2 linked regions of the Gemmatimonas phototrophica genome follow. The protein of the gene in region 2 interacts with the protein of the main gene of each other region in a pairwise test. Links are inferred from orthologs where the notes say so. Each region holds a gene or a part of one and is shown on either strand. Other genes may lie near its edges. The genes, in order: GEMMAAP_RS16100 and ctaD.

Region 1 (10,766 bases), 3.1 Mb from region 2 along the record:
GCGCACCACGATCACGCCATAACGGAAACGGCCCCCGGCCACGCCACGCTACTCTCCGGGCGCTTTCCGCGCAGTACCGGCATCATGATGAACGCCATTGGCGTGGACGATGAGGCCGCCCCGCTGGTCGCGGGTGGGTATGGCTCCGGCGCGTCTCCCACCCGCTTTCGTGGGACCACGCTGGTGGACTGGATGACCGCGGCCGACAAGCGCGCGAAGACGCTCTCCGTGTCCATGAAGGATCGCGGCGCCATTTTGCCCGTGGGGCGCGCGAAAACTGACGTGTACTGGTACTCCATCGACGGCCGATTTCTCACCAGTACGTATTACCGCAAGGATCTCCCGTCGTGGGTCGCCCAGTTCAACGACCGCCAGATGGTGGCAGGGTTCGCGGGCAAGGCGTGGAATCTGCTGCTCCCCGACAGTGCGTACACCGAAAAGGACAGTGTCCCCATTGAAATGGCTGGACGCAACGTCACCTTCCCGCACGTCCTCACTGAGGACGTGATGGACGCGGGGGCCAATATCCGCATCACGCCGTTCATGGACGACATGGTGCTGGCCTTCGCGCTGCACGGACTCCAATCCCTCAAGCTCGGTACGGGTCCGCAGACGGATCTGCTCGCGGTATCGCTGTCGGCCACCGATGTCATTGGCCACAACTACGGCCCCGATTCGCGCGAAATGCACGATCAGGTGCTGCGCGTGGATCGCGCCGTGGGCACGTTCCTCGATTCTCTCTACAAGCTGCGCGATTCGTCGGCGATCACCGTGGTGCTCACCTCCGACCACGGCGTGGGCACCATTCCCGAATTGGCGCCGCCCGGCATGCAGCCCCCCCCGCGTCGGGTGTCTTTGGCCTCCATCGTGCCGGCGCTGCGCGACAAGCTACGCGCCCTCAAGGTGGATACCTTCGCCATTGAGACCGATGTGAACATCGTGCTCGCGGATCGGCGGGCGTTCCGCAAGCAAGCCGATCTCGACAGCGCCATGGCGTTTCTGCTGGACCAGATCCGTGCGGTCCCCGGCGTGGCTCGGGTAGACCGCTTTCAGGCGTTGCTGGCCGATACGGCCACCGACGTGATTGCACGTCGGTGGGCGCATCAGTTCCCCGCCACCGTCAATGTGGAAGCGGTCATTACGCTCGACCCGCTCTCCACCTGGGGCGGCAACATCGCGTCGCACGGGTCCCCCCGTGACTACGACTCCCACGTACCGTTGCTCTTTGCGGGCTTCGGGGTCACCCCCGGCGTGCGCTCCCAGTTTGTGCGCACGGTGGACATTGCCCCCACCCTGGCGCAGCTGCTGGGAGTCAAAGTGCTCGAACCCGTGGACGGCGTCGCGCTCCCCATCCGCTAACGCCGCCCCGTCGCGGGCGCCGCGTCTCAGGCGCCGCCCGTGACCTCGATTTCCCGCACCGCAATGTGCCCACTGGAGTCGGCATGTGGGCACGACCGGGCAATGGCCACGGCTTCGTCATAGTCGGCGGCGTCGATCAGGAAGTAGCCGGACACGATTTCGCGCAGTTCGGCGTACGGGCCATCGCGCACCACCAGCGCGCCGCCTTCTCGGCGCACGATTTTCCCGCCTTCGTCGCGCAATTTCTCCCCGCCACGCAGCTTCCCCTGCGCGCCCAGCTCTTGCGCCCAAGCCGAATAGCGGGCCACGATTGCCTGCAGCTCGGCGGGCGACAGTTCGGCGTAGTCGCTGGGATTGTCAGACAACAGCAGCATGAACATGGACATGAAAACTCTCCGGTTGTGACCGTGGATTCGGAAGCACCGCGTACCGGCGCGTCCTGGTATCCAGGTGACGCAGGGTTGGCCACGGAATCGACATCCGCCGTGGCCGAGGCGTCCAGCGTGATGACATTGCTGACCGATCCGCAGGGATTCCGGAGTGCGGCGGCGGCGCTGACCGCCGTGCTGCTGCGAAAGTACGGCACCGGACAGTGGGACACCGTAGAAGATGCGGTGCAGGACGCCTTTGTGGCGGCGGCCCGTACGTGGCCGGTCTCCGGGGCCCCAACCGTACCACTGGCCTGGCTAACCCGGGTAGCTCACCGCCGCTACCTCGATCGCCTCCGGGCAGGGCGACGGCTGGTGGCAGACGATGGGCAGGCCGACCAGGTCGCGTCTCCGGAACCGGATGACACCGCGAACGAGACCCCGCTGGGGGACGACCAGCTCCGGCTCCTGTTTATGTGCTGCCATCCCGCACTCTCGGCGGACTCACGCGTCGCGCTGACCCTCAAGTGCGTGGCGCAGTTGAGCGTTCCGGAAATTGCGCGCTTGCTGCGTGCGGAGGAGTCGGCCGTGGCCCAACGGCTCGTGCGCGCCAAGCGCACCCTACGCGACGCGCGGGCGTCGTTCGTGGTCCCCAGCGCTGCCGAGGTCCCGATCCGTTTGGACGATGTGCTGACGGTGTGCTACGCGCTCTTTGCCGAGGGGCACCTGGCCACCGGTGGAGATCTGCTGGTGCGTGGGGACCTGTGTCAGGAAGCGCTGCGACTGGTGACGATCCTGACCCAGTGGCCGGAGACGGCGCAGCCGCACACGCACGCGCTGCTCGCGCTGCTCTGTTTTACCGCCGCGCGACTGCCGGCCCGCGCCGATGGTGACGACGTGGTATCGTTGCGGGAGCAAGATCGGTCGCGCTGGGACGCACGGCTCATTGCTCGTGGCGTGCGGGCGCTCGATGCCTCGGCCAGCGGCGCGCAATTCACGCGCTATCATGCGGAGGCGGAAATCGCCGCCGCGCACTCGCTGTCGCGTTCGTGGACCGACACCCCGTGGGCCGTCATTGTGGCGGCGTACGACAGACTGCTTACTATCGCCCCCTCTCCAATGGCCCGTCTGTCCCGACTCGTGGCGCTCGCCGAATGTGGTGAGGTGGCGCAGGCGCTGGACGCGCTGGAGGCCGACGCCACGATGTTTGCCCACTGGCCGGAGTGGCATGCCGTGCATGGGACGCTGCGCGCGCGAGCGGGGGAGTACCACCGAGCCGTAGACGCATTCAATGCCGCACTGGCCTTGCCCGCATCGGTTCCGGTGCGGCGCTACTGGACACGCCAGCGTGAGGCGGCATTGGCCGCGGGGGCGCGCGGATGAATCCACGGGAGGAATGGCTGATGCAGGCCACGACGCGTGGCACGTCCACTGCCGACGCGCTGGCGCGTTTTGACGAACTGCCGCCTGTTGCCTGTGCGGAGCTGTACGGGCATTGGCGCGGACGCGGTCTGCCAACCGGTCATTTCATGGATGGCCTGCTCGAGTCGTATGCGTGGCACGGCAAGAGTTTTGTTTCCGACGAAGAGGTGCATCCGCTGGTGTTTCTCCGCGGTGGTGCGCGAGTGTCGGTGGATCCGTGGCGTATCCCCCTCGGCCTTGCCCGCTGGCCCTGGCTGTCGCAGAGCACGGTGGCCGGCTGGCTATTCCGCCTTGGACTGCCGCTGCTGACCACACGAGCGCCGCGCGCCCGCCTGCGGGCCATGATTGTGCGCGGTGTGGTTACCGCAACCATGGTGTACGATCACTTGCCCATCATGGACAGCTTTCGGCGCGTAGACGATCGCACGTTGCTGGGGCTCATGGATATGCGTGACGCGCCGCCGTTCTTTTTTGTGCTGGAGTTCGAGGGCGTGGTCGACGCCGCTGCGGGGGCGGCATAGCCACTCATCGGTATAAGCAACCTGTTCGCGCTTGAACGCGCAGCACCCACGTGGCACATTGCCGCATGCGCCTCGCGAAATGGTTGACCGTTGGCTTCATGCTGACCGTGCTGTTGCTGCTCGGCTACTCGGCCGTTGCGGCCCCCGACAGGACGGTGGCCGAATTGGCCCCCCGCTGGGCACCGCCGCCGTCGGTGTTCCGCCCGGTTGACGGGCTGCAGGTGCACCTGCGCGACGAAGGCCTCCAGGCCGATAGCGTGCCCGTTCTGCTGCTGCATGGCACGTCGTCGAGTCTGCATACGTGGGAGGGATGGTCGGGCACGCTGCGAGGAACCCGAAGGGTCATTTCGGTAGACCTCCCCGGATTCGGGCTGACCGGCCCCGACCCGCGCGATGACTATCGTATGGTGCGCTACACCCGCTTCGTGACGGCGCTGCTCGATTCCCTGCAGGTCGCGCGGGTAGATATCGCGGGCAATTCGCTGGGGGGAGAGATTGCCTGGAACGTGGCGGCGCGACACCCGGAGCGAGTGCGGAAGCTGGTGCTGGTGGATCCTGCCGGCTTTGCCTTCACGTCCGCCTCGGTACCGATTGGCTTTCGGCTGGCCCGCACACCGTCGCTCTCGTGGCTGTTCACCCGCATTCTCCCGCGCAGCGTGGTGGAGTCGAGCGTGAAGGATGTGTACGGCAATCCGGCGCTGGTCTCCGACGCGATGGTGACGCGGTACTACGAACTCGCGCTGCGTGCCGGCAACCGGGCCGCCGTGCAGGCGCGCTTTGCCCAATCCGCGCCGGGCGCTGATACCGCCCTGATTGCCCGCATTACGGCGCCCACGCTCATGTTGTGGGGGGGGCGAGACAAGCTCATTCCACCATCGGAGGCCGCACGCTTTCAGCGGCTGTTGCCCATGGCTCAACTGGTCATGTATCCCGAACTTGGCCACGTACCACAGGAAGAAGACCCGCGGCGCACCGTGACCGATGTGCTGGGGTTTCTGGCGGAGCGCTGAGCGTTCAGCGCCCCGCCCTCTCCGTGCAGCAGTTAGCGCCCGGCGTTCGCCCGAACGGTGAGTAAGCCCAACCGCTCTCCAGCGGCGCGCAGTGTTTCTTCACGCTTGGCGAAGTGGAAGCGAATGAGATGCTTGACCGGTTCACGGAAGAAGCTGGAGCCGGGGACGCCAGCCACGCCCACCTCCTTGATGAGCCATTCACTGGCCTTGGTGTCGTCGGCAAAGCCCAGCGCGCTGATATCCACCATCACGTAGTACGCGCCCTGCGGCTCGGTAAATGGCAACCTGGTTGAGCGCAGAATATCCAGAAAGAGTTCGCGCTTGGCGGTGTAGAGCTGCGTCAGTCCTTCGTAGTACGAGGACGGGAGCTCCAGCGCGCCTACCGCCGCTTCCATGAGCGGGGCAGCGGCACCCACGGTAAGAAAATCATGAACCTTCTTGGCCTGGTTGATCACTCCGGCCGGCGCGTGCACGTAGCCCAGGCGCCATCCCGTAATGGAGTATGTTTTGGACAGCGAGTTGCAGGTGATCGTGCGCTCAAAGGCGCCGGGGAGCGTATTGAAGTACACATGCTCGTGCGGCGCGTAAATGATATGCTCGTAGGGCTCATCGGTAATCACCCACGTGTCGTACTGCTCGGCGTACTTGAGAATGGTGAGCAGTTCGTCGCGCGTGAAGACCTTCCCGCTGGGATTGGACGGATTGCAGATGACGATCGCTTTGGGCTGCTGCGCGAAGGCCTTGGCCAGATCGTCTTCGTCAAAGCCGAAGCCCGGCGGATGCAGCGGCACATAAATGGGCTCGGCGCCGGACAGGATGGCATCGGCCGCATAGTTCTCGTAGAACGGTGAGAAGACGATGACCTTGTCGCCTGGATTGCAGGCCGTCATCATGGCCACCATCATCGCTTCGGTGCTGCCGCACGTCACGACGAGGTGCTGGTCGGGATCGACATCCAGCTTCGTGAAGTGGCTGATCTTTTTGGCCAGCGCCTGACGGAAGCGTGGTGCTCCCCAGGTGACGGCGTACTGATGAAACGGTCCGCGAGTCGCTCGCTCCAGCCCTTCCAGCAGGACCTCCGGCGGGTCGAAGTCGGGGAAGCCCTGCGAGAGATTGATGGCACCATGCTGATTCGCGAGCCGAGTGGTGCCGCGAATGACGGATTCCGTAAAGACGGACAGGCGTGTGGCTGTGGATGGCATGGGCGAGAGACTACCGCCCGATTCCGACTCGCGCCATATCGTGGCACTATTTCCGTATGCCCAATTCTCCGTCCCCGATGCCCTCCCGTGCGCTCTGGCTGATCTGCCTCTCCGGGCTGATCCCGTTTCTCGTCTGCCTCGCACTGGTATACGGCAGGGGTGAGTACGCCGAAGCGGCCAAGGTGGTGTTCCTCATGTACACCGGGCTCACCCTCAGCTTTCTGGGTGGCGCGCGGTGGGGAGCGGAACTCGTGCGAGCGCCGGACACCCCCAGCTTGCCACGGCTCATCCTTTCGGCCATGCCATCCATCGTCGGCCTGATGGCCATGGTGCCACAGGTCCCTCTGCTGGCCGGCTACGGCATGGTGGTCGCGTCGAGCGTGCTGCAGCTCGCCTGGGACCGGTCGGCCTCGCAGAGCGGGCTCCTGCCGTCGTGGAACGGGCGCATACGCACGGTCATGAGCGTTCTGGGATTACTGTGCACGATGGCAATGATCCCGGCACTGCTTTGAACTGCAGTGAACTGCTGGAAAAGCGTCATGGGTTATGGGTTATCGGGTCACCGAGTAACTGCGGAACTGCGGTTACCGCGTTAACCCGGTGACCCGATAACCCATAACCCATGACGCTTTTACACTGCCTTTCTCTGCCTTAGCCACAGGCTGATCAGCAACGCTCCCAGTGCGGCGACGTCTATGGCCCCAAACGCCAGCGCCGCCGCGGTGGCTTTGGGTGCGTGGGCCGGCTGGCTGGCCCCCAGGAGGACGCCGACGCCGGCACATACGGTGAGCACCCGCAGAACCTGGATGCCGTGGGTCCGGGGGCGTTTGGGGAGCTGCTGGGGCGCCACGTTTTTCCAGCGCCACAGGAGCCGTTGAGCGGCAATGCGGCGCCACATCAGCGCACAGGCGATCCCGAAGCCGATGGTGAGCCAGAGTTGCAGGGCGTCGTGCAACGGTGCGGTGCTGCCTAGGTGGGGAACCGGGGTGCGCAGAAAGGGAAACCACGGCACCAGCCACCCGGAATGATTGCCGTGGGTAATGCCATCGAGGACCACGTGCGACATTCCCCCGATCCAGGCAGACACGGCCACGCGCCCCCAATCAGCCAGGCCTCGTGCGGGCTCAAGGGCGGCGAGATCATGGAGCCGCAACCATGAGACGTCTCGGACGTAGGGGAGCAGCACCGGGAACACGATCCGGGTCAGGAGCCGATGCAGCACCAGAACCAACGGTACCGTAAACCAGAGCTGGGCCGATACCGTGTGACTGAAGATCCAGTCGTCGGCCAGTCGGAAGATGAACTCCAGATCTGGCGCCATACTCCCCAGGCAAAGCGCCAGCCCGGAGAAATGGCGTGGCCACTTCATCTTGAGCGGCAAGACGAGGGTCTGGTGCGCAAGCAGGGTAGCGGGCACGTATCACGGGCGAGAGGGACCCTCGGGCCATCGCGGACGTCAGGAATCATCGGCGGGCCACGCCACGATTTCCGGACGACTTCGTCCCGAAGACACCACGGTTGCGCCACGGGCGTGTGACGGGCGGCCACGCCCCCCGGCGTGCGAAACGTTTCCGAATGGCCGGTGAACTCGTCCTGTCATTGCCCGGTGGCGTTCCGAAGCCGTAACGCCTTCCGTGGCAGGTTGTCCGCCCCCTTCGCCACTGCCGTAACAGCGTGCCCCAACTCGACAAGGTCCTGCCGCGCCTGGAATCAGGCGCCGCCACACAGATTCTCCTCGAGACCAACGCGCCTATTCGCTGCATGACCCCCAATGGGTTGCAGCAGGTGAGCACGCAGGTTTTGTCGCAATCTCAGGTGCTCGCGTTGGTCGGCGAACTGGCAGGGCCGGAGGACCGCGCGGCCATTGTTGCCGCCGAGGGGATCAAGTTCACGTACACGTGGAACGAGAAGCAATGGCTGGTGCAACAGGAGCCAGACGCCTCGACGACCCGCATTCATATTCGTCCGTGGGTGGAACGCGAGAGCACGGGTGAGCCGAGCACCGATCAGAGCACTGTCCGCAAACGCGAAGGGGACGCGCCGTTTGGTCCGTTCCATTCCAATGACGCGGCCAAGGCGGCGCTCGAGAAGCTGTTGCGCATCCAGTGCTCACGCGGCGCTGCCGACCTGCACCTGCGGGTCGGAGAGCCGCCCATCTTCCGCATGGGTGGCGATCTGCTGCGTCTTGAAGACGAAGCGGCACTGGATGATCAAACCGTGACCGCCATGATGCGCTCCATCATGCCGGACAAGAACAAGAAGGAATTCGACACCCAGTGGGATACCGACTTCGCCCATGAAATCGAGGGCGTGTCGCGCTTCCGTGTGAATGTGCTGCGTGATCGGCACGGAGTGGCGTCCGTCATTCGGACGATTGCCAGCAACACGGTGACGGTGGAACAGATGGGGATCTCCCCCGAAGTGCAGGCCCTGTGCCATCTCACCAAGGGACTCGTGTTGGTGACCGGGCCCACTGGCTCCGGCAAGTCCACGACACTGTGCGCGCTGGTGGACCTCGTGAATCGGACCCGCTCCGATCACATCATCACGATCGAAGACCCCATCGAGTTCGTCCACCAGAGCAAGAAGTGCCTCATCACGCAACGGCAGGTGGGGGTGCACACGCAGTCGTTCAAGAGTGCGTTGCGGGCCGCATTGCGCGAAGATCCCGACATCATTCTCGTGGGTGAGCTGCGCGACCTGGAAACGATTGCCATTGCGCTGGAGACGGCGGAAACCGGCCACCTCGTGTTCGGGACGCTGCACACCAGCACGGCCGCCAGCACCATCAACCGTATTGTGGACCAGTTCCCCGCCGACCGGCAGGATCAGATCCGCATCATGCTGGCCGAATCGCTCAAGGGTGTCATTTCGCAGACGCTGTGCAAGAAGATTGGCGGCGGCCGCGTGGCCGCCCGCGAAATCCTGCTGGTGAACAAGGCCGTGAGCGCCCTCATTCGTGAGGGCAAGACGGTACAGATTCCCAACATCATTCAGACCCAGAAGAAGCTGGGCATGGAAACGCTCAACGACGCGCTGCTCAATCTGGTGAAGAGCAAAACGATTGAGGCCGAAGAGGCGTATGTGAAGGCCGTGGAAAAGAAGGAAATGAGCGCCAAGCTGCGCGCCCTCGGCCACAACATCGACAACGTGGCGGGCGAGGAGTAAGCCTCGCCCCTGTCCTCGGCGTGCCTATTTGGCCGCCGCGGTGCACTCCAGTTCCACCCGCGCCCCGGACAGCAGCGTGGCCTGTACCGCGGCCCGCGCCGGATACTTGCCGTTGCTGAAATACGAGCGGTAGACCTCGTTCATGGCCGGCCATTCCTTGAGGTCGGCCAGAAAGGCGGTGCACTTCACCAGCCGGTCCATTCCCAGCCCCGCCGCCGCCAGCGTGCGCTTGATGTTTTCCATCACCTGCTTCGTTTCCGCAGAGATGCCGCCCGGCACCAGCGTCAAACCGGTCCCGACGGTGCCCAGCGTACCGGAGACGAAGACCAGATTCCCGACCCGCACAGCAGGGGAGAACGGATTGGCCGGCGGACCATCGGGATGGATGTACTCCGGCTCCGCGACCGGCGTGGGGCGACGGGCACTGCATGCGGTGCCAAGGGCGGCAACGGCGAGGACGAGCGCCAGGGTGCGCACGACGCGAAACGGCGATGAGGTAGGCATGCCCCGAAGCTGATGCCACCACGGGCCACGTCAAGGCTGGGACGGTTGTTTCGGAAACACCCCTCGCGCCAGCGAGGACCACCGTACAGCTTTTGGGGAACGCTGTTTAGCGACACCGGCGCTCCCACCCCACCCCGCCGGTGAAGGACCGATCGGCCCATCCTTCCCGGGCCGCGAACAGGAGGAGCAGTGCAGGCTGCACAAACCACGGAGTTCGACGCGATTGTCGTAGGCTCCGGTATCTCCGGCGGCTGGGCCGCAAAAGAGCTCACCGAAAAGGGGCTCAAGGTGCTCATGCTCGAGCGTGGCCACAACATTGACCACATCACGGGCTACACCAACGCCACCAAGGGGCCGTGGGAATATCCCCACCGCGGCGGCCGCACCCAGAAAATGATCGCGGAGTATCCGGTGCTGAGCCGTGATTATCCGCTCAACGAAAAGAATCTCGACTACTGGGCGAACGACAAGGATTCGCCGTACACCGAGACCAAGCGCTTCGACTGGTACCGTGGCTACCACCTGGGCGGCCGCTCCCTCATGTGGGGGCGCCAGAGCTACCGCTGGAGCGACTTCGACTTCGACGCGAATGCCAAGGAAGGCATCGCGGTCGACTGGCCCATTCGCTACAAGGATATCGCGCCGTGGTACTCCTATGTGGAGAAGCACGCCGGCATCCAGGGGACGCGCGAGAATCTGCCGCAGCTCCCCGATAGTGAATTTCTTCCCGGCTTTGCGCTGAATTGCGGCGAAGAGCACGTGGCGGCGCAGATGAAGAAGAACTACGGCGGCAAGCGGCATCTCATCATCGGCCGCAGTGCGAACCTCACGCAGCCCCTGCCCGGTCGTGGCCAGTGTCAGACGCGTGATGCCTGCTGGCTGGGGTGCATCTTTGGTGCGTACTTCAGCACGCAGTCGTCCACACTGCCGGCGGCCGTAAAGACCGGCAATCTCACGCTCAAGGTCAACTCCATCGTGCACGAACTCGTGTACGACAAGGACAGCAAGAAGGTGAGCGGTGTGCGCGTGGTGGATGCCATTACCAAGGAAGCCACCGAGTACAAGGCCAAGATCTTCTTCCTCTGCGCCTCCACGCTCAACTCCACGTGGCTGCTCATGCGTTCAGCGCGTGACCTGTGGCCCGGCGGGTTGGGGAGCGCGAGCGGTGAACTCGGGCACAACCTCATGGACCACCACTTCCGCCTCGGCGCG
Region 2 (10,773 bases):
ACCGCCAGGCCCCGGTGCTGTCGCAGCGCACCATGATCTGTCGCACCGGGGAGACCTTTCCTTCGTGCTCGCCGCCGATGTAGTGGCCACCCAGCGAGAAGGTGACGGTGTTGCCGTTATCGCTTTCGGTACGCCCCTTGTAGACCACCAGCATGGAGGTGTACGGCCCGGCATCGGCCAGCTTTTGGCGCACCTGCGCCTGATTCTTGGGGTTGTCGTTGTAGAAGTACGTGGGGCCCTTGTCCTGCAGCGCCTTGAAGCCGTCTTCCGGGAGCGCCGAATCGGTCCCAAAGGCGCTTAGGAACCGCTGCGGCAGTGGATCGGCGGTGGTGATGTAGTCGAGCACTGCACGACGGAGCGCCGTGGTATCGGCATTGGCGCACTGGGGAACCGCCGCGGCCTGCTTGTTGCCACTGACGGATGAGTCTTTGGCCCCGGACCCGTCACCACAGGCGGCGAGCAGCAGGGCAAGCGGCGCAGCCAGCGTCAGCGACGCGGCAAGTCGGGGGCGCGGAGACATGAGGCGATTGGGCGAAGGGCGTGGTCGATGGGCGCGGGAGCGATCTGTCGGAGTGTCGCTACACCAACGGAGTTTGTCGAGGGGCGACGATCGCGAGATAGGGGCCGCCCAGTCGCGACGTGGAGGTGAGAGCGTTGCGAGTCGCGACGTAGAGGAGAGAGCGTTGCGAATCGCGAGGTGCGATGGATATCGAAGGTGAGAGGCGCGATGAAAGCGAGGTGAGAGGTGCGAGTGCTGGCATCGGCGCGTACCTGCCCCTCACTCACGTGGGGAACAGCGGTCGTAACTGCAGTTCCGCTGTTACTCGGTAACCCGCTAACCCATAACGCAGTTTCCAGCTCACCCTCAGACATCTGACATCCGCCATCAGACATCTCACCTCTCCGTCACCCGTGCCGCGGTCAGTCCCAGCTGGCGTCCAGCTGTTCCTGGAGTCCCGACAGGGCTTCGTCCCACGTGGCCTTCACCATGCGCTCGTCGGTGCCAACGGGCAGTTTGGTGAGTTCGAGGCTCACCGTGCAGCGGGCGTTCCCTTGCCGGGCGACGGACATGGCCACGAGGGTGCCGTCGGGGAAGGCCAGTCGAATGAATCGCGGCGCGAGGACGCTCACGATGCGAAAGAGCTGCGTGGGCGCCCACCTACGTTTGTCGGGATCGTTGACCGCGCGAAACACGGCGCTGGCGGGCACGTTGAGAATGCGCGAGACGCGCACCGTGAGTCCGCTGTCAGGCGCGCTGGGCACGTCGGCAGGCACTGGCGGGCGAACCACCGGCGCCGCACTCGGTGCTTTCGGGCGCGGCGTCTTGGCGTTTGGCGTCTTGGTGTGCGGCGTCCTGGCGTCTGGCGTCCTGGCGTCTGGCGTCCTGGCGTGCGGCGCCTTGGTGTGTGGCGCCCCCTTGCCGGCCGCAGACGTGCTCAGGGGGCCATTCCGCCGGGCGCCTTGAGTGGATGACCCACGCGGTGCGATGCTCGCCCCGCGCGCGCGCGGTGCAGGCTCCCGCTTCGGCTGGTCCCGCAGTTCCTGGTCGCGCCGCTCCTGCTCGCGCATCTCGCGTTGCCGACGTTCGTACTCGCGCTGTTCCCGCTCCCGCTGCTCGCGCGCGGGGGCTTCTTCGCGCTCCTTCTCGACCAGCTTTTTGGAGAGACCTTTGCGATGGGCCGCGCGGGTGGGAGCGTGGTAGCCCGCCTGCGTGCCGGCCCGTACCTCGCGCGGTTCCTCGGCCGCGTCCTGAGCGGCGTTGGCTTTGGCGCCGCGACGGAGCGGCTTGCCCCCACGACCACTGGTCTTGCCCTTCACCGGACGCTTCATGGCTGCGTCCGCGGCACCCACCCCACCTGCGCACTTTCTTCGGAATCTTCCCCGCGGGCCGACCACTTGAAGAACACCACGGTCATGACCGCATAGAAGAACACGCCGCCCGGGATCCACATGATCAGCCCACCGTACTGCTGATCCTGCAATGGCGTGATGCCCAGAATACGCGGCGCCACCGCATACGCGGGATACAAGAGGGAATCCGCCATGGCGATGTAGATCGAAATGATCGACATGGGGATGACCATGAGGAAGCAGTACAGCATCTGCGCCGGATAGGCGGCCCGCGGCAATTCCGGCAGCGGCGACATGAGCGGCCACCACATGAGCACCGACGCCGCGATGAACATGAGGTGCTGCAGGATGTGCACGCCGTGGTTGGCCAGCGCGAGATTGTACATGGGCGGCAAATGCCACAAGGCCAGCACCACGTTGAAGATCACGAAACTCGACGCCGTGCTGGTGAGCTTGCGCGCCACCGGGAACAGCGCGGCGCGGCGCAACATGGGACGCAGCATCCATCCCGGCGTACCGGCAATCATGAGCGGCGGCACGACCAGCGTGAGAATGAGGTGCTGCACCATGTGCCCGCTGAACAGATAGAAATCGCTCAGGTCGTGCAGCGGCCCGTTCAGCGTAAAGAACAGCAGCACCAGCGACGAGAAGTAGGCAAGCCGTTGCATGGGCGTTGGCCCCGCTGGCGCCGCCGCAGCGTCCAGCTGATTGGCGTCCGCGCTGTCGGCGGTCACACCAACGGGGAACCGGTCCGCCGCACTGGGCCCCTGTTTCGCGCGCCAGATATACGCCGCGGCAAAGAGGGCAATGCCAATCGTTGTGCTCGGGTGGACCGAGAACTCCGTAAGCGACAGGCGGGCGACAGGATGAAGCAGATACATAGGCGAAATCTAATCAGGCAACGGATGAGCAACTCAAAACTCAACACCCGAACTCACAACCCGGAACTGATCAGTTTTGGGTTCTGGGTTCTGGGTTCGAGTTTCGGGTCGACGGTTGAACCGCAGTCCAACCCAAAACTCAAAACCCGAACTCATGACCCAGAACTGATCAGTTCTGAATCGCGCGTTCGGGTTCCGGGTCAAACGTTCGACGAGCTGTTTAGCTCAGCAGCCCCAACCGGATGACCAGCTTGCTGAACAGGAACAGCAAGCCGATCAGCGTGAGGCCGGCGACCAGAAACGGTCCGGTGAACAGCGCCCGGAACAGCTTGTGATCGTATTTGAGGTGCATGTAGTAGGCGACAACCAGGAAGAACTTCACCGCCGACATGCTCAACATGCTGGGCACGTAGATCGCGCTCGATTCCCACGCCGGGATGTAGTACGCCGAGACCTCAAAGACCGTGATGATCGTGAGGATCAGGGCGATCTTGCCGTACGTGCCGACCGAGGGGTGCGCGTGAGCTTCGGAATGTCCGGACATCAGCGCCTCACTTGATCAGGTAAATGAGCGGGAAAATCACGATCCAGACCACGTCAACGAAGTGCCAGTACAGCGCCGCGATGTCCACCAGCAGGGCATCCTTGGGCTGCAACCCGCGCTTGTAGTCAATGGCCAGCAGCGTGAAGAGCCACAGCACACCCACCGTCACGTGCGCGCCGTGGAAGCCGGTGAGCGTGAAGAAGCTGGACCCGAACAGGTTCGTGCGGATGGTCAGCCCTTCGTTGATGAACGACGTGAACTCGTACGCCTGGAAGCCAAGGAACACCGTGCCGAGGCCGGCAGTCATCCACAGCCACAGCTTGGACGAGCCCTTGATCTTGTCCCACGTGGAGACCTTGGGCTCGTGCTTCGTCTGCACGGCGTTCAGCGCCATTACCATGGCCACCGACGACATCAGCAGCACGAAGGTGGACGCCGAGGTGACCGGGATGTCGAGGATCGGCTTCATGACTTCGCCGGTCGCCGGATTGGTCCACGGCTCATGCGGGAAGGGCCCCTGCGGGCTGCGTCCCTTGTAGATGAGGTACGTGGAGATCAGCGAGGCGAAGAGCATGCATTCTGAGCCAATGAAGGCCCAGATGGCGATCTTGCGGTTGTCGAGCCCCAGCGAGGTGTGATGGCCGCCCGCGTGCGCGTGGCCATCCCCGTGGGAAGCGGAAACAGTAGTGGCACTCATCTCAGTGATGGTCCTCGAGCGGCGTCAGCAGCCACTTGTAGAGTGAGCCCACCCACCAGAGCGTGCCGATCAGCATGATCGCAACGCCAGTGGTCGTGCTCTTTTCCAGGAAGAGCAGGCCGCAGAACATCGTGATGATGCCGGCCGCAGTGATCAGGGGCCAGATCGAAGGATTCGGCATGGTGATGCCCAACTCCTGCGACGTGGGGATGTGACGCCCCTTCTCCTCTTCGTACGTGGTTTCGTGCACCAGCTCCGCGCCTTCCTTCGTATTCCACATGGGATAGCGCGACTTGATCTGCGGCAGCTCCGCAAAGTTGTAGTCGGGCGGCGGCGACGGAATGGACCATTCGATGGTGGCGGCACCCCAGGGGTTGCTCGACGCCATCTCACCACCCTTCCAGCTCTTCCAGATGTTGATGAGCCCGAAGAGCGTACCGATCATGAGGATCAGCGTGCCGACGGTGGACATCAGGTTGAAGATCTCGAAGCCCTGCCCCGCGTCGTACTGGTAGTAGCGGCGCGGCATGCCGAGGAGCCCGCTGAAGTGCATCGGGAAGAACGTGAGGTTCATGCCGATGAGCGAGATCCAGAAGTGCCAGTTGCCGAGCTTCTCCGAAAGGAAGCGGCCCGTGATCTTCGGGAAGTAGTAGTACGTGCCGGCGAAGATGCCGAACACCGAACCGCCGTAGAGCACGTAGTGGAAGTGCGCGACGATGAAGTAGGTGTCGGTCTGCTGCAGGTCGGCCGGGGGCGAGGAGTGCATGACGCCCGAGATACCACCCACCGTGAACAGCGCGACGAGCGCGACGGCGAACTTCATGGCGACGGTGAAGCGGATCTGACCGCCCCACATGGTGGCCATCCAGTTGAAGATCTTCACGCCGGTCGGGATCGCGATGAGCATCGTCGCGAGCGAGAAGACCGAGTCGGCAATGGGCCCCATGCCCACCGAGAACATATGGTGCGCCCAGACGCCGAAGCCGAGGAAGCCGATGAGGATACCCGAGTACACCATGACCGGGTAACCGAAGAGCGGCTTGCGCGAGAACGTGGGCAGCACTTCGGAGACGAGACCGAAGGCCGGCAGAATGAGGATGTACACCTCGGGGTGGCCGAACACCCAGAACAGGTGCTGCCAGAGCAACGGGTCGGCGCCCTTGGCGACCGTGTAGAAGTTCGTACCGAAGAAGCGGTCGAACTGCAGGAACACGAGCGCGATGGTGATGACGGGGAAGGCCAGCACCACCAGGAACTGCACCACGAACGACATCCACGTGAAGATCGGCATGCGCATGAGCGACATGCCGGGCGCCCGCATGTTGATGATCGTGGTGATGAAGTTGAAGCCGGCGGCCAGCGACGAGATACCCAGGATCTGCAGGCCGATGACCCAGAAATCCATGTTGATCTGCGGCGAGTACGCCTTGGTGCTGAGCGGCGCGTAGCCAAACCAGCCGCCGTCCGGTGCCACCGAGAAGAAGATCGGCACCGTGATGAAGATGCCGCCCAGCAGGTAGATCCAGTAGGAGAACGCGTTCAGTCGTGGAAAGGCGACGTCACGAGCCCCGACCTGCAGGGGGATGAGGAAGTTGAAGAAGGCCGCGGAGAGCGGCATGACGGCGAGGAAGATCATCGTCGTGCCGTGCATCGTGAACAGCTGGTTGTACATGTCCGCCGACACGAGCGTGCCGTTCGGAACCGCCAGCTGTGCACGAATGACGGCGGCCTCGAGGCCACCGACGACGAAGAAGAACAACCCCGTAATGAGATAGAGCGCCCCGATGCGCTTGTGGTCCACCGTCGTGAGCCAGGACCACAACCCGGTATCAACGGGTGCGGCCTTGGCCTGGGTGTATGGGGGCGCAGCAGCGATGGTAGCCATCGTGTCGAGAGTCAGGTAAGCGTGAGTCGGTGACGGCGTCTTACTTGAGCGCCTGCAGGTACGCCACGATGTCCGCGATGTCGGCGTCGGTAAGACCGCCCATCGTCACGACCATCTTCGTCTTCGGATCGGTCAGCCCCTTGCCGAGCGTGGGCATGAGGCTGCCCGGCTTGAGCGCCGGAGCGTTCTTGATCCAGTAGGCGAGATGTTTCGCGTCGTTCGGGTAGAGACCACCAGCAATCGTGTAGCGCGTCCCGACATGCGTCAGATTCGGGCCCACGTTCGCCATGTTGAACGGCGTGCCACCAATGGCATGGCAGCCGATGCAGGTCGACTTGCTGTACAGCTGACGCCCCTTCTCGGCGTCGCCCTTGGCCAGCAGCGACTCATCGAAGGTGACCGAGACCGGAATTTTGGCCGTCGGAATGGTGTACTTGAATTCCGACTCCAACTTCTCGCGGGGGAATGCCCACACCGGGACAGGAGCCGCGGCGGGAGCGGCCGAATCGGCCGCCACCGGCTGCGCGCCCTGCACGGAGGCGAGCAACACCGGGGTCGCACCCGTTCCCGACGGGACCGGAGCCACGGCAGCCGGTGCCGGTGCCGCTGCCACTGTCGGGAAGATCGCGTTCTGCTTCTGGTGCGCCGACCACTGGTCGAATTCCTGCGGCGTCACCGTGTACACGCGGAACTTCATGTTCGCGTGCGACGGGCCGCAGAACTCGGCACAGAACCCGTTCCACGCCGACGACGGCAGGTCCTTGTTCGGCGTGAACCAGAGGTAGTTGGTGCGGTTCGAGATCAAATCGCGCTTGCCGCCCATCTGGGGAATCCAGAAGGAGTGCAGCACGTCGATCGTCTTGAGCTGGAAGTTCACCGTCCGCCCATTGGGCAGATACAGCTCGTTGGCCGTCGTGATGCCCAGCTGGGGATACTTGAACTCCCACCACCACTGATGGCCGATGACTTCGACCTGCAATGCGTCCGGAGCGGCCTTCGCCTGTGTCTTGAAGATCGTGCGGACGGTGGGGATGGCGATGAAGATCAGGATGACGGCGGGAATGGCCGTCCAGGTGATCTCCAGCACCGTGTTCCCATGCACCTGCTTGGGCGTCGGCGCACCAGGGCGACGACGGAAACGGAAAATCGTGTAGACGAGAGCAGCCTCAACGCCGACAAAGACAATCGTGCCCCAGAACAGGAGCTTGTCCCACAACGCGTCGATGTCCGCGTTGAAGTCGGTGTTGTGATTGAACGTCGAATTCGGATACTCGCCGCCGCAGGCTGCGAGCCCGAGGGCCAGAGCGCCCAGCAGCGCAGCGGAAGCCATTCGCCGCGGGCGGAACGTGCCAACCATGCCGGTTCCTGAGGGAGTGTGGGATCCCTTCACCCCGTGCGCGGTTTTTGAGGAACCGGGCACGAGGCAAAGGGAGGGGTGGTGGGACTACTGAAGCGAAGCTAAACCGTGGTTTCAAAACCTCGCAAGCAATTCTTTGAGTCTTTTCGGGGTTTGTCAGACTTTTCTTGAGTCCATAACTTTCTAAACAATTTTTAGAGGGTTTTTCAGTCCGAAAGCGGTCCTAATGAACCGGTCGAAAACGGCTAAAAATCGGAGATTTATATGCCGTTTCCGGGGGGCCGTCCGGATCGTCTTTTCGGTGTGAAATCCTCCGTGCCACCTTCCCGCCCCTCCGGGCCCCCGACGCCCTTCGCCGCGGTAGCGCGCCGTCCCCACTGCGGTCGAGTTCCCCTAGCGCTGCTGGCGTCCTGGGCGCTCACCCTTGCCAGCGCCGGCTGTCGGCGGGCAGACGACGGTGCCATGTCCGGCCCGCTCGCGATTGGCGTGGGTGCCATTCCCGGATCGCCGAACTACATCCAGGTGGTGCACGGGGTCGAAGTCGCGGTCGCCCGGCTTAATGAACAGGGCGGTGGCCCGCGGTTTCGCGTGCGCCTGCCAGACTCCACCGCCAACAGTGCAGTGCGGGTCGCCCAGCAACTGCGCGAAGATCCCTCCGTGATTGCCGTGGTGGGACACCCCGAAAGCGGCAATACGCTCGAAGCGATTCCGGTGTACGCCGACACCGAACACGACGGCGCCAACGGCGTGGTCGCCATCTCCCCCACCTCGTCGTCGCCGCGCCTGAGCGGGATCAGCCCGTGGTTCTTCCGGGTATCGCCCTCGGACGCCAACGCCGCGATGTACACCGCTCAGTGGGTGCTCGACACGTTGCGTGCCCGCCGTGCGGCCATCGTGTATCGCAACGATTCCTACGGCCGCGACTGGGCCGCCACCTTCGCCCAGACGTTCGAACAGGGGCGGGGCGCGGTGGTCATGCGTGACCCGTACCTCACCGGCGTCGTGGAGTTTGACGCCTACGCGGCGCTCATTGCGTCGCTCGCCCCCGATGTGCTGCTCTTTCCCGGTGACGGCGCTGATGCTCTGGAACTCATGCGCGCGTTGCGCCGCAAAGGCATCACGGTGCCCTTCATTGGAGGCGATGGCACGGAGAACATGAAAGAGGACGGCGATGCCGCCGGTGCGCGCTACGTGGCCTTCTTCGATGAGTCCCGGGCCTCCAGCAAAGAAGCCCAGTATTTCCTGCCCGCGTACAAGGCCCGTTTTGGCCGCGCCCCCGACATGTTTGCGGCGCTGGCCTACGACGCCGCGATCGTGGTTGGGCGCACCGTGGCGAATGGGGTGCGTACGCGGGCGGCGTTGCGGCTCGCGCTGGAGCAAGTTGGCAACGGGGCGCCGTCGGTGGATGGCGTCGTGGGCCGCATTGCCTTCGAGAAGAACCATGACATCAAGGGACGCACGGTGGTCATTACCCGGGTGCCCGGTGAGCCCCCCACGGGGCCGGCCAGCGGATCGGGAGGTCGGCCATGAGCGGTATCTGGCGCCTCACCACCATTCGCGCCCGACTCATTGCGGGCTTCGGGATTTCCATCACGCTGTTGCTCGTGGCCGGTCTCCTGGGCTGGTACGGGCTCTCGCGCAGTAATCGCGACGCCGAAAACACGGTCCGCGCGTTGGCCGACCGGTCGGAGTTCATTGAACGCGCCACCAACACCGTGCTGCGCGAACTGGTCGCCGGGCTGCGCTACCTCAGCACCGGCACCAGCGACGACGAACAGGTGTATCGCACGTTGGTGACGCAGGCCGAACAGCTGCGCAATGATGCCCTGGGCCGTGGTGCGCTCAACTCGAGCGAACGGCGGCACCTGGAGAACATCGGACGACTGCAGGCCTCCCTCGAAGTGCGCATTGCGGTGACACGCGCGTGGCAGGTGGCGGGGCAAACGGCCAACGCCGACCGCGTGCTCGCGCAAACCACGCGCGACATGGACGCCATCGAGAACGAACTGCAGGCCCTGCGCAAAGGCGCACGCAGCGGGGCGGACGCCTCCATGGAGTCCATGCGGGACGGCCTCTTCAATGCCGAGGCGAGTCTCGCCGTGGTGGTGGCCCTGGCCTTTGGCGTAGCCGCCTTTTTCGGGTTGTCCACGGCGCGGGCCGTGACCGATCCGCTGGTGCAGCTGCGCGACGAGATGATGGCCATTGGCGCCGGCGATCTGCGCGACCCGGAGATTGATCTCCGCTTTGGTGGCGTGGCCCAGGAATACGCCGAGCTTATTGATGCCATGCAGCAGGCGCGTGAACGGCTGCGCATCCTGCTGTCGCGGGTGCAGGAAGAAGCCGATCAGGTAACGCTGGCCGCCAGCGAATTGTCCGCGTCGGCCTCGTCGGCCGCGGCGTCATCGCAGCATGTCACCACGGCCGTGATGGACATTTCGCACGGCGCTGGTGTGCAGCTGTCTGCGCTCAAGCATGCGGGAGAAACGGTAAAGGAGCTGGCGGAAGCCGGCGCCACGATTGGTGAGGCAGCGGACGAAACCGACCGAGTGGGCCGCGAGATCCGCACGACCACGAACAGCGCCCGCGATCAGGTGCAGGTGGCCGTGGATACGTTGCTCAACGCACGGGAAGTGGTAGCCGCGTCGCGTCAGGAAATGATGGCACTGCGCGACTCCACGAGTGTGATTGACGACTTCGTGAGTGTCATCTCCGAGATCGCCACGCAGACCAACCTGCTGGCGCTCAATGCGGCCATTGAGGCGGCACGCGCCGGCAGCGCCGGACGTGGGTTTGCCGTGGTGGCACAGGAGGTCCGCGCTCTGGCGGAACAGAGTGCCAATGCCGCCAACGAAGTCACGGAGAACGTCAAGCGGTTCCGCTCGCGTATCGCCAGTGCCTCCGGGGCGGTGGAAGCCGGTGCGACCCGGCTGCGTGACGTGGAAACGGTGGCCGAAGCGGTTGGCGGCGCGCTCGCGCGCATTGAGCACGCCGTGGCGCAGGTGGATGTTGCCACCGCGCGCGTGACCAACGCGGTGGAGACCAACCGGCAATCACTCGGTCAGGTGCAACGGTCGCTGACAGCGGCGCGCGATACCGCCGAAGGACACGCCGCCGCCGCGGAACAGGTGGCGGCGAGCACCGAGCAGACCTCCGCCTCGGCGCAGGAAGTGAGCGCGACGGCGGAGATGCTGCAGACGGCCAGCCTACGCGTACGCGGCCTGATTACGGAGTTTCGGGTGTAGCGATTTCGCGCACCATGACCCCACGCGCCGCCAGCAAGGCGAAGTACCGCTCGGCGGGAATGCATTCATCCGGGGTATGCACCCCCGGCGCGATCGCACCGGCCGCCTGCAGTTGCCCGGTGATCGAGAGGGTGTAGCCTGTGGTGCGCATCATGGCCGAAATGGCGTGGGCACTGTCGTAGCGGTCGACGACCTCCCACGCACGGGTGCGGGAGACACCGTCCTTGCTGCCGACCACCACCACGCGCAGGGCGACGAGATCGGGCTTGCCTTTGCGCAGTGCCTCGCCGGCCACCTTCACAAACACATCGCGCGG

Evidence for each region.
Region 1: the proteins of ctaD (region 2) and GEMMAAP_RS16100 interact in binary tests that used the Escherichia coli proteins (3 or more experiments, as listed by UniProt). The link is inferred for Gemmatimonas phototrophica from one-to-one orthologs.

The regions. Positions count from the first base shown.
Region 1 is NZ_CP011454.1:3,804,920-3,815,685, forward strand. The notes cover bases 3,798-6,778. They hold GEMMAAP_RS16100 (pyridoxal phosphate-dependent aminotransferase), read right to left. Parts: upstream 5,883-6,778; coding sequence 4,713-5,882; downstream 3,798-4,712. Other genes in these bases: GEMMAAP_RS16095 (alpha/beta fold hydrolase), read left to right, coding at 3,798-4,680; GEMMAAP_RS16105 (DUF3429 domain-containing protein), read left to right, coding at 5,939-6,394; GEMMAAP_RS16110 (DUF4184 family protein), read right to left, coding at 6,514-6,778. In the rest of the region: GEMMAAP_RS16075 (alkaline phosphatase family protein), read left to right, coding at 1-1,359; GEMMAAP_RS16080 (YciI family protein), read right to left, coding at 1,386-1,745; GEMMAAP_RS16085 (RNA polymerase sigma factor), read left to right, coding at 1,761-3,110; GEMMAAP_RS16090 (DUF4334 domain-containing protein), read left to right, coding at 3,131-3,670; more of GEMMAAP_RS16095, read left to right, coding at 3,736-3,797; more of GEMMAAP_RS16110, read right to left, coding at 6,779-7,299; GEMMAAP_RS16115 (type IV pilus twitching motility protein PilT), read left to right, coding at 7,557-9,050; GEMMAAP_RS16120 (RidA family protein), read right to left, coding at 9,075-9,554; GEMMAAP_RS16125 (GMC oxidoreductase), read left to right, coding at 9,744-10,766. UniProt on the Escherichia coli protein: Shows aminotransferase activity with methionine and histidine as substrates, and to a lesser extent also with phenylalanine.
Region 2 is NZ_CP011454.1:743,358-754,130, reverse strand. What follows is about bases 3,417-6,404. They hold ctaD (cytochrome c oxidase subunit I), read right to left. Parts: upstream 5,859-6,404; coding sequence 3,975-5,858; downstream 3,417-3,974. Other genes in these bases: coxB (cytochrome c oxidase subunit II), read right to left, coding at 5,899-6,404; GEMMAAP_RS03240 (cytochrome c oxidase subunit 3), read right to left, coding at 3,417-3,973. Also shown: GEMMAAP_RS03260 (hypothetical protein), read right to left, coding at 1-520; GEMMAAP_RS03255 (SRPBCC family protein), read right to left, coding at 922-1,830; GEMMAAP_RS03250 (cytochrome c oxidase assembly protein), read right to left, coding at 1,827-2,732; GEMMAAP_RS03245 (cytochrome C oxidase subunit IV family protein), read right to left, coding at 2,953-3,276; more of GEMMAAP_RS03240, read right to left, coding at 3,284-3,416; more of coxB, read right to left, coding at 6,405-7,188; GEMMAAP_RS03225 (ABC transporter substrate-binding protein), read left to right, coding at 7,678-8,745; GEMMAAP_RS03220 (methyl-accepting chemotaxis protein), read left to right, coding at 8,742-10,457; GEMMAAP_RS03215 (saccharopine dehydrogenase family protein), read right to left, coding at 10,438-10,773. UniProt on the Escherichia coli protein: Cytochrome bo(3) ubiquinol oxidase is the terminal enzyme in the aerobic respiratory chain of E.coli that predominates when cells are grown at high aeration.